Regions from separate parts of the Paraburkholderia sp. A1RI_3L genome, predicted to be linked through region 2. Evidence: riboswitches for the same ligand, from Rfam matches in the RefSeq annotation. Region 2 holds a riboswitch; the other holds the start of a gene.
The links. Region 2 has a riboswitch for thiamine pyrophosphate ahead of PXJ20_RS00745 (FAD-dependent oxidoreductase). Riboswitches for the same ligand answer to the same signal wherever they lie in the genome.

Region 1: it holds a riboswitch for thiamine pyrophosphate, as region 2 does, so the genes downstream of both, thiC (phosphomethylpyrimidine synthase ThiC) here and PXJ20_RS00745 (FAD-dependent oxidoreductase) in region 2, are expected to answer to the same signal.

Annotation. Positions count from the first base shown of each region.
Region 1 is NZ_JARCHA010000003.1:284,470-287,875, forward strand. It holds gene thiC (phosphomethylpyrimidine synthase ThiC) at 1-1,417, opposite strand, end outside; TPP riboswitch at 1,510-1,626, opposite strand; gene PXJ20_RS11080 (GreA/GreB family elongation factor) at 1,761-2,171, opposite strand; gene PXJ20_RS11085 (DUF1223 domain-containing protein) at 2,620-3,406, shown strand, end outside.
Region 2 is NZ_JARCHA010000001.1:150,400-153,805, forward strand. It holds gene PXJ20_RS00735 (thiazole synthase) at 1-185, opposite strand, end outside; gene thiS (sulfur carrier protein ThiS) at 229-426, opposite strand; gene PXJ20_RS00745 (FAD-dependent oxidoreductase) at 469-1,599, opposite strand; TPP riboswitch at 1,825-1,945, opposite strand; gene PXJ20_RS00750 (ABC transporter ATP-binding protein/permease) at 2,200-3,406, shown strand, end outside.

The DNA.
Region 1 (3,406 bases), on a different contig from region 2:
GCCCGAGCGTGTAGAACGGCGCCTCGTCGCACCAGTCGAGCTGCAGGTCCATGTTCTCCTTGATGAGCTGCATGGGCACGTGGCCGGGGCCCTCGATCATGGTCTGCACGTCATGCTTCCACGCGATCTGCGTGAGCTCGCCGAGCGTCTTGAGTTCGGCCAGTTGCGCTTCGTCGTTGGCGTCGTAGATGGAGCCGGGACGCAGGCCGTCGCCCAGCGAGAAGCTCACGTCGTACGCCTTCATGATTTCGCAGATCTCTTCGAAGTGCTCGTACAGGAAGCTTTCGCGATGATGCGCGAGACACCACTTGGCCATGATCGAGCCGCCGCGCGACACGATGCCGGTCATGCGCCTGGCTGTCATCGGCACGTAAGGCAGGCGCACGCCGGCGTGGATCGTGAAGTAGTCCACGCCTTGCTCGGCCTGCTCGATCAGCGTGTCGCGGAAAATTTCCCACGTGAGTTCTTCTGCTTTGCCGTGAACCTTTTCGAGCGCCTGATAGATCGGCACCGTACCGATGGGCACCGGGCTGTTGCGAATGATCCATTCGCGCGTTTCATGAATGTGCTTGCCGGTGGAGAGATCCATGACCGTGTCGCCGCCCCAGCGGATGGCCCACGTCATCTTGTCCACTTCCTCGCCGATCGACGACGTCACCGCCGAGTTGCCGATGTTCGCGTTGATCTTCACGAGGAAGTTGCGGCCGATGATCATCGGCTCCGTTTCCGGGTGATTGATGTTCGCCGGGATGATGGCACGGCCGCGCGCCACTTCCTCGCGCACGAAATCGGGCGTGATCTCTTTCGGCGCGTTTGCACCGAACGCCGTGGCGCCGAACGCCTGGCCCGGATGCTGACGGCCCATCATCGCGGCGAGCTTTTCGCCGTTCGGGCCGCTCGCACGCAGGCTTTCCAGATATTCGGCGCGGCGCTGGTTCTCGCGGATCGCGATGTACTCCATTTCCGGCGTGACGATGCCCTGGCGCGCGTAGTGCATCTGCGTGACGTTGCGGCCGGCTTTCGCGCGGCGCGGCGTGCGGTGCAGGCCCGGAAAGCGCAGTTCGGCGGTGGCGGCGTCGGCGGCACGCTCGCGGCCGTAGGCGCTCGAGAGGCCCGGCAGCGCTTCCGTGTCGCCGCGTGCTTCGATCCAGCGCTGGCGCAGCGCGGGCAGACCCGCGCGGATGTCGATGCGCGCTTCGGGGTCGGTGTAGGGACCGGAGGTGTCGTAAACGTAGACGGGTGGATTCTTCTCGCCGCCGAACGCCGTGGGCGTGTCGGCCTGGGTGATTTCGCGCATCGGCACGCGGATGTCGGGCTGCGAGCCGGTCACGTAGACCTTGCGTGAGTTCGGCAGCGGTTCGACGGCGGCGGCGTCCACACGCGCGTCAGCGGAAAGGAATTTTGGGTTCGCGTTCATGCATCTCTCCTGATGTGGGTTCGCTACGCAGGAGACGAAATGAACGTGGACGGATTTCGCGAGAAGAGGTGGCCCGAAAGCCGATGAAACCGAGGCGAAACCCGGACGCTTCCCTGCGCTGGCATTATCCAGATCAGGTTCAAAGGGTATTTCTCACCCGCGGCAAGCGTCGCCGAAGCGACGCCGACGCAGGACCCCCGCGCAAGCAGCCGTCAAGATACACCGGGCGGTTGCAGCTTGGCAACCCGTTCCGCACCCCGCCTTGTACCGGTCCTGTATAGGCATCTGGACCCGCTGCCAGACCTTTTCGGCGCACCAGAGGCGGCGCTGCGCCGCGGCAATTTCACGACGCGGTGTCGTTGGCCGCCTCGGGCTGATACAGGATCTTGTCGACCTTCATCGCCTTCTGCACGCCGCCCGGCGTCGTGAAGTGAATGTGCTCGCCACGCTTCGCACCAAGCAGCGCGTGGCCCGCAGGCGAAAACACGTTGAGCCGTCCGTGCGCCACGTCGGCCTGCGGTGGGTAGACGACGGTCCACGTCATGGATTCGCCCGTCTGTTCGTCGAGCAGCACGACCTGCGATCCGATCGTCACCACATTACGCGCAATCTCGTGCGCATCCACGATGGCCGCATGCTCCAGCAACTCATCGAGCAATGGTTGACGTTGATGCGCGAGCGCGGGCTCGGCCGCAAATTTCGTCAGGCGGGCCACTTCGAGCTCGGTCAGATAGCAGATCTTTTTCTTCTTCACAGCGGTTCTCCTGTTCGATCCAGAAAAGAAAAGCTTGCGGATGCGACTGGCCCGGAGCCCGACCGGCCGGCTCCATAAGCTTGAGGGAGGGCTGGTTCAGATCGGGCGCCGGGCGGTGGAGAGCGGCGCGACGGCAAGACCGGCAAGGCACGCTCGCGCGAACGTACGGCGAGCGCGTGCGCTCGCCACGCCCGTTCGGCGGTGGCGACGCATGAGACTCGGCATTCGGGTGCGGGGCGCGGGCATGGGAGAAACAGGCGTTAGCGCAAGCGCGTGTCGCGCGAGGCATTGAGCAGATGGAACGAATTCATCATAGCACCGCGTCCGTATACCGGCTCGTGGCTGCTATCGGCATTGCGTTTGCGTCGGCACAAAAAATTTTCGCTGGCGCTGTCATAAGTGGCTCACACCACCGACCAACGTGCAGTTTCCTCGATTGGAGCCGGTGATGCAGACCAGATACGGATGGATGAGCACGCGGTGCATACGGGCGTTGGCGCTCTCGCTCGTATGGGCGGTGAGCGGCGCGGCGCAGGCTGCGTCGGTCTGCACGGCGCGTAGCCCGGCGCATCGTGTCGCGCTCGTCGAGCTCTACAGCAGCGAAGGTTGCAGCAGTTGCCCGCCCGCGGACCATTGGCTGAGCCAGTGGAAAGACGGCGGCACGGCGAGCGGGGTGGTGCCGCTCGCGCTGCACGTCGATTACTGGAACAGCCTCGGGTGGACCGATCGCTTTTCGCGGCACAGTTTTACGGAACGCCAACAAGGTCTCGCCGAGCGCGCCGGAGGTCATCTCGTCTACACGCCCGAAGTGTTCGTTTCGGGACGCGAGTTGCGCAACTGGTCGCATGCCGCGAGTTTCGATGCACTCGTCGCGCAGGTGCGCTCTGAACCGGCCGCAGCCGACATCACGATCACGCTCGAACCGGCTGGTACTGATTCGGCTTCCTCAGTAATGGGCGTAATGGGCGCGGCAGCGTCGACGCAACCGATGCATGTCGTGGTCGATGCGCAATTCACGGCTCACGGCGCACGCGAGCGTGGTCCGCTCGACGCCTACGTGGCCGTCTACGAGAACGCGCTCACGACGCAGGTGCGCGCCGGCGAGAACAGCGGTGCGACCCTGCATCACGATCGCGTGGTGCGCCAATGGATCGGCCCTGTCGCGCTGGATGCGGGACATGCGCACATCGAGCGCGAGATCGCCTTGCCGGCCGACGCCCAGGACGCGCTCAAAG
Region 2 (3,406 bases):
CCGGCTTCCGCGCCGCCTTCGGTCATTTGCCGGCGCAGCGCGACGGTCACCATGCCGGGGCGCGCGGCCTCGATGGAGCGCGACAGCGATTGCAGCGACGGGTAACGCGACGTGCCGAGCAACACGCGGCTCGCGAGGGTTTCGCCGTAGAGCGTGAGCGCGTCGGCAGGAATGGAGGTGGTCATGGCAGACAATCCTTTGCAGATGACGGCGAAGGTGCGGCGCCGCTCAGCCGCCCGCGACAGGGGTAACGACATCCAGCCGGTCGCCGGGCTGGAGCGCTCGCGCCGCATGCTGCGCGCGCGCGACGAAATCGCCGTTCAGCGCCACCGCAAACGGCGGACGCGCGCCGAACGCGGCGAGCGCGTCGGCAACGGTCGCGCCGTCGGGCAACGAAAACGGCTTCTGGTTCACGTGTATATCCATGGTTCGCTTTCTGTCGGTTCGCTCACGCGGGCTCGATCGCGTTCAGACCGGCTCCTCGGCGTGCTCGAGATGAAAAAGGCTGGACCAGCGGGCGTCGCTGCGCCACTGCGCGAACGCATCGGCATCCGCGATGCTGCCCTCAAGCAGCGTCTGTGCGAAGCGCGCTGCTGCGTTGGCCACTTCCGGCGCGATCATGTAGCCGTGCCGATACAGGCCGTTGACGCGCAAGGTGCGTGCGCCATCCCAAACGAGCGCGGGCCGGTGATCGGGCAAGGTCGGACGGCATTGCGAGTTCAGTTCCAGGATGCGCGCCTCGCCGAAGGCCGGATGCACCGAAAACGCCGCGCTCAGCAGTTCCAGCGCCGAGCGCACGCTGACGGGCGACATGTCTTCGCCTTCGATCTCCGTCGCGCCGATCACGTACACGTCGTCCTGTTTGGGCGCGATATAGATCGGATAGCGCGGATGCAGCAGCCGCACGGGCCGCGTAAGCGAAATGCCCGGCGCGTGCACGCGCGCCACCTCGCCGCGAATGCCGCGCAGCGTGGGCCAGACCGGCTTGCCGCCCAGGCCGCGGCAGTCGATCACGACACGTGCGTCGGGATACGCCGTGCCCTCGACCGCGCTGTTCCAATGCGTATCGACCTTACGCTGGGCGAGCCCGGCCGCGAGTGCACGCAAGGCCTGGCGGTTGTCGAGCTGACCTTCGTTGGGCAGCAGCCATCCTTTCGCGAAACGGCCAGCGAGCGCCGGTTCCGCGTCGCCTACCTCGGCGCCCGCCAGCGAGACGAACCCGCCTTCGACGAGCCCCGCCGGCGCATTGGCGCGAACGCGCCGCTCGAACAGCGGCGCCTCGGCGCGGTCGGCATGGTGCCAGACGACGAGCGTCCCGTTGCGCTGCAAGAAGACGGGTTCGGGCAATTCGGCCAGGATGCGCGGCCAGCTTTCCAGCGAAGCCACGCCGAGTTCCGTAATGAGCACTTCGGCGACGGCGGCTTCCGCAAGCGGCGCGAGCATGGCGGCAGCCACCCACGCGGCCGAGCTGCTGCCGTCGGCGTCACCGCGATCGTAAAGCGCCACGCGATGTCCCGCGCCGGCAAGCTGCCACGCGACGAGGCGGCCACAGAGCCCGCCGCCGACCACGGCGAAATCCGGTCGGACAGCGGCGTTCATGAGCGCGCTCCAAGCGACGCGCGTTGCGTGACCATAAGCGCGGCAGCGCGACGAACGCGCCGGTGAAAGCAAAGAACTGGAGAATGAGCGGTCATCGTATCCTTTCCGTACGGCAGGCTGCACACGTACACAAGGACGAAACCGGCTGGCGAGGCCGGCCGGACGCACTCCGATATGTGATGAAGGAGCGCCGCCCGGCGGGAGACTGGACGCATGGGCATCCAGCGGGACTTTCCCGAAACTTCCCGCGCCGGTATTACCCGGATCGGGTGCGAAGGGTCTCTCTCAGCCTCGTCGCTGGCCGCCGCGTGCTGCCGGCCGGCGCGAAGCACCCCTGTTTCGTCAGCGGCCATTAGACCATAAAAGACAGAACCGCCGCAAACGAGGCAGGACGCCGCAGGGCGCGCGGCAGGGCCGCCGAATAGGGAACGCGCGGCGGGCTCTGGCACAATGCCGTGGACCCGATTAAGGCGTGTTTAAGCGGTGCCGGCCAGAATCCGCCAGGTCACCGCGCGCGGGGAATGCCCTCACCGCCCGCGCCGTGTCAGGATCCGCAAACCCGCCGTTGGGCCGGCATCTCAATCCGATATCAGGAAGCTCATGACCAATCCCACCTCCAGCCCTACGTCCAGCCAGACCGACCGCGTCTCGGCGTGGAGCCTCATCAAGCCCTACTGGGTGTCCGAGGAACGCAAGATCGCCTGGGGTCTGCTGATCGCGATCATCGTGATGAACCTGCTGCTCGTGGGCATCAATGCATGGTTGAACAACTGGAACCGCGATTTCTACAACGCGCTGCAAAGCAAAAACGTGCATGAATTCCCGCACCTGATGCTGATCTTCACCGGCCTCGCGTTCGCATTCATCATCATCGCGGTGTACACGCGTTATCTGCGCCAGATGCTCGGCTTTCGCTGGCGCCAATGGCTCACCACGAAGTATCTGCAGGAGTGGCTGGGTGAAGGCACGTTCTACCGCATCGAGCGTGACCGCCTCACCGACAACCCCGACCAGCGTATCGCCGTCGACCTCGATTCGTTCGCGACCACGACGCTTGCCCTCACCCTCGATCTGATCTCCACCATCGCCACCCTCGTGTGGTTCTCGATCGTGCTCTGGAGCACCGCGGGCGCGTTGACGGTGATGCTGGGCGGCACACCGGTCCAGATTCCCGGCTACATGCTGTGGGCCGCTATCGCGTACGCCGTAGTGGGTTCGATCCTCACGCACAAGGTGGGGCATCCGCTGGTGTCGATCAACTACCAGCAACAGCGCGTTGAAGCCGACTTCCGTTTCGGCCTGATCCGCCTGCGCGAGAACGCAGAGCAAATCGCCTTCTACGACGGCATGCGCACCGAAGAAGCCAGCGCGAAGGACCTCTTCAGCCGCATTCGCGACAACTGGTGGCGCGTGATGAAGTACACGAAGCGGTACTCCTTCGTCGTCAACTTCTATGGCCAGATTGCGAATATCTTCCCGATCGTCGTGGCGTCGCCGCGTTATTTCGGAGGCGCAATCAGCTTCGGCACGCTGATGCAGATTGCCGGTGCCTTCGGCTCCGTGAGCGACTCGCTGTCATGGTTCGTCAATAGTTACGGCACCCTGGTCGAGTGGCGCGCCACCGTCAACCGTCTTCGCGAATTCAAGCGCGTGATGCACCAGCCGCATCTCAAGGAATCCGTATTGCCGGCCACCGAGCACGGCGGCATCAACCTCCATTACGTCGACGAAAGCCAGCTCGTCACGCGCGGCCTCACGCTCGCGCTGCCCAACGGCGAAACGCTCGCGCACGTGCGAGACGTCGCCA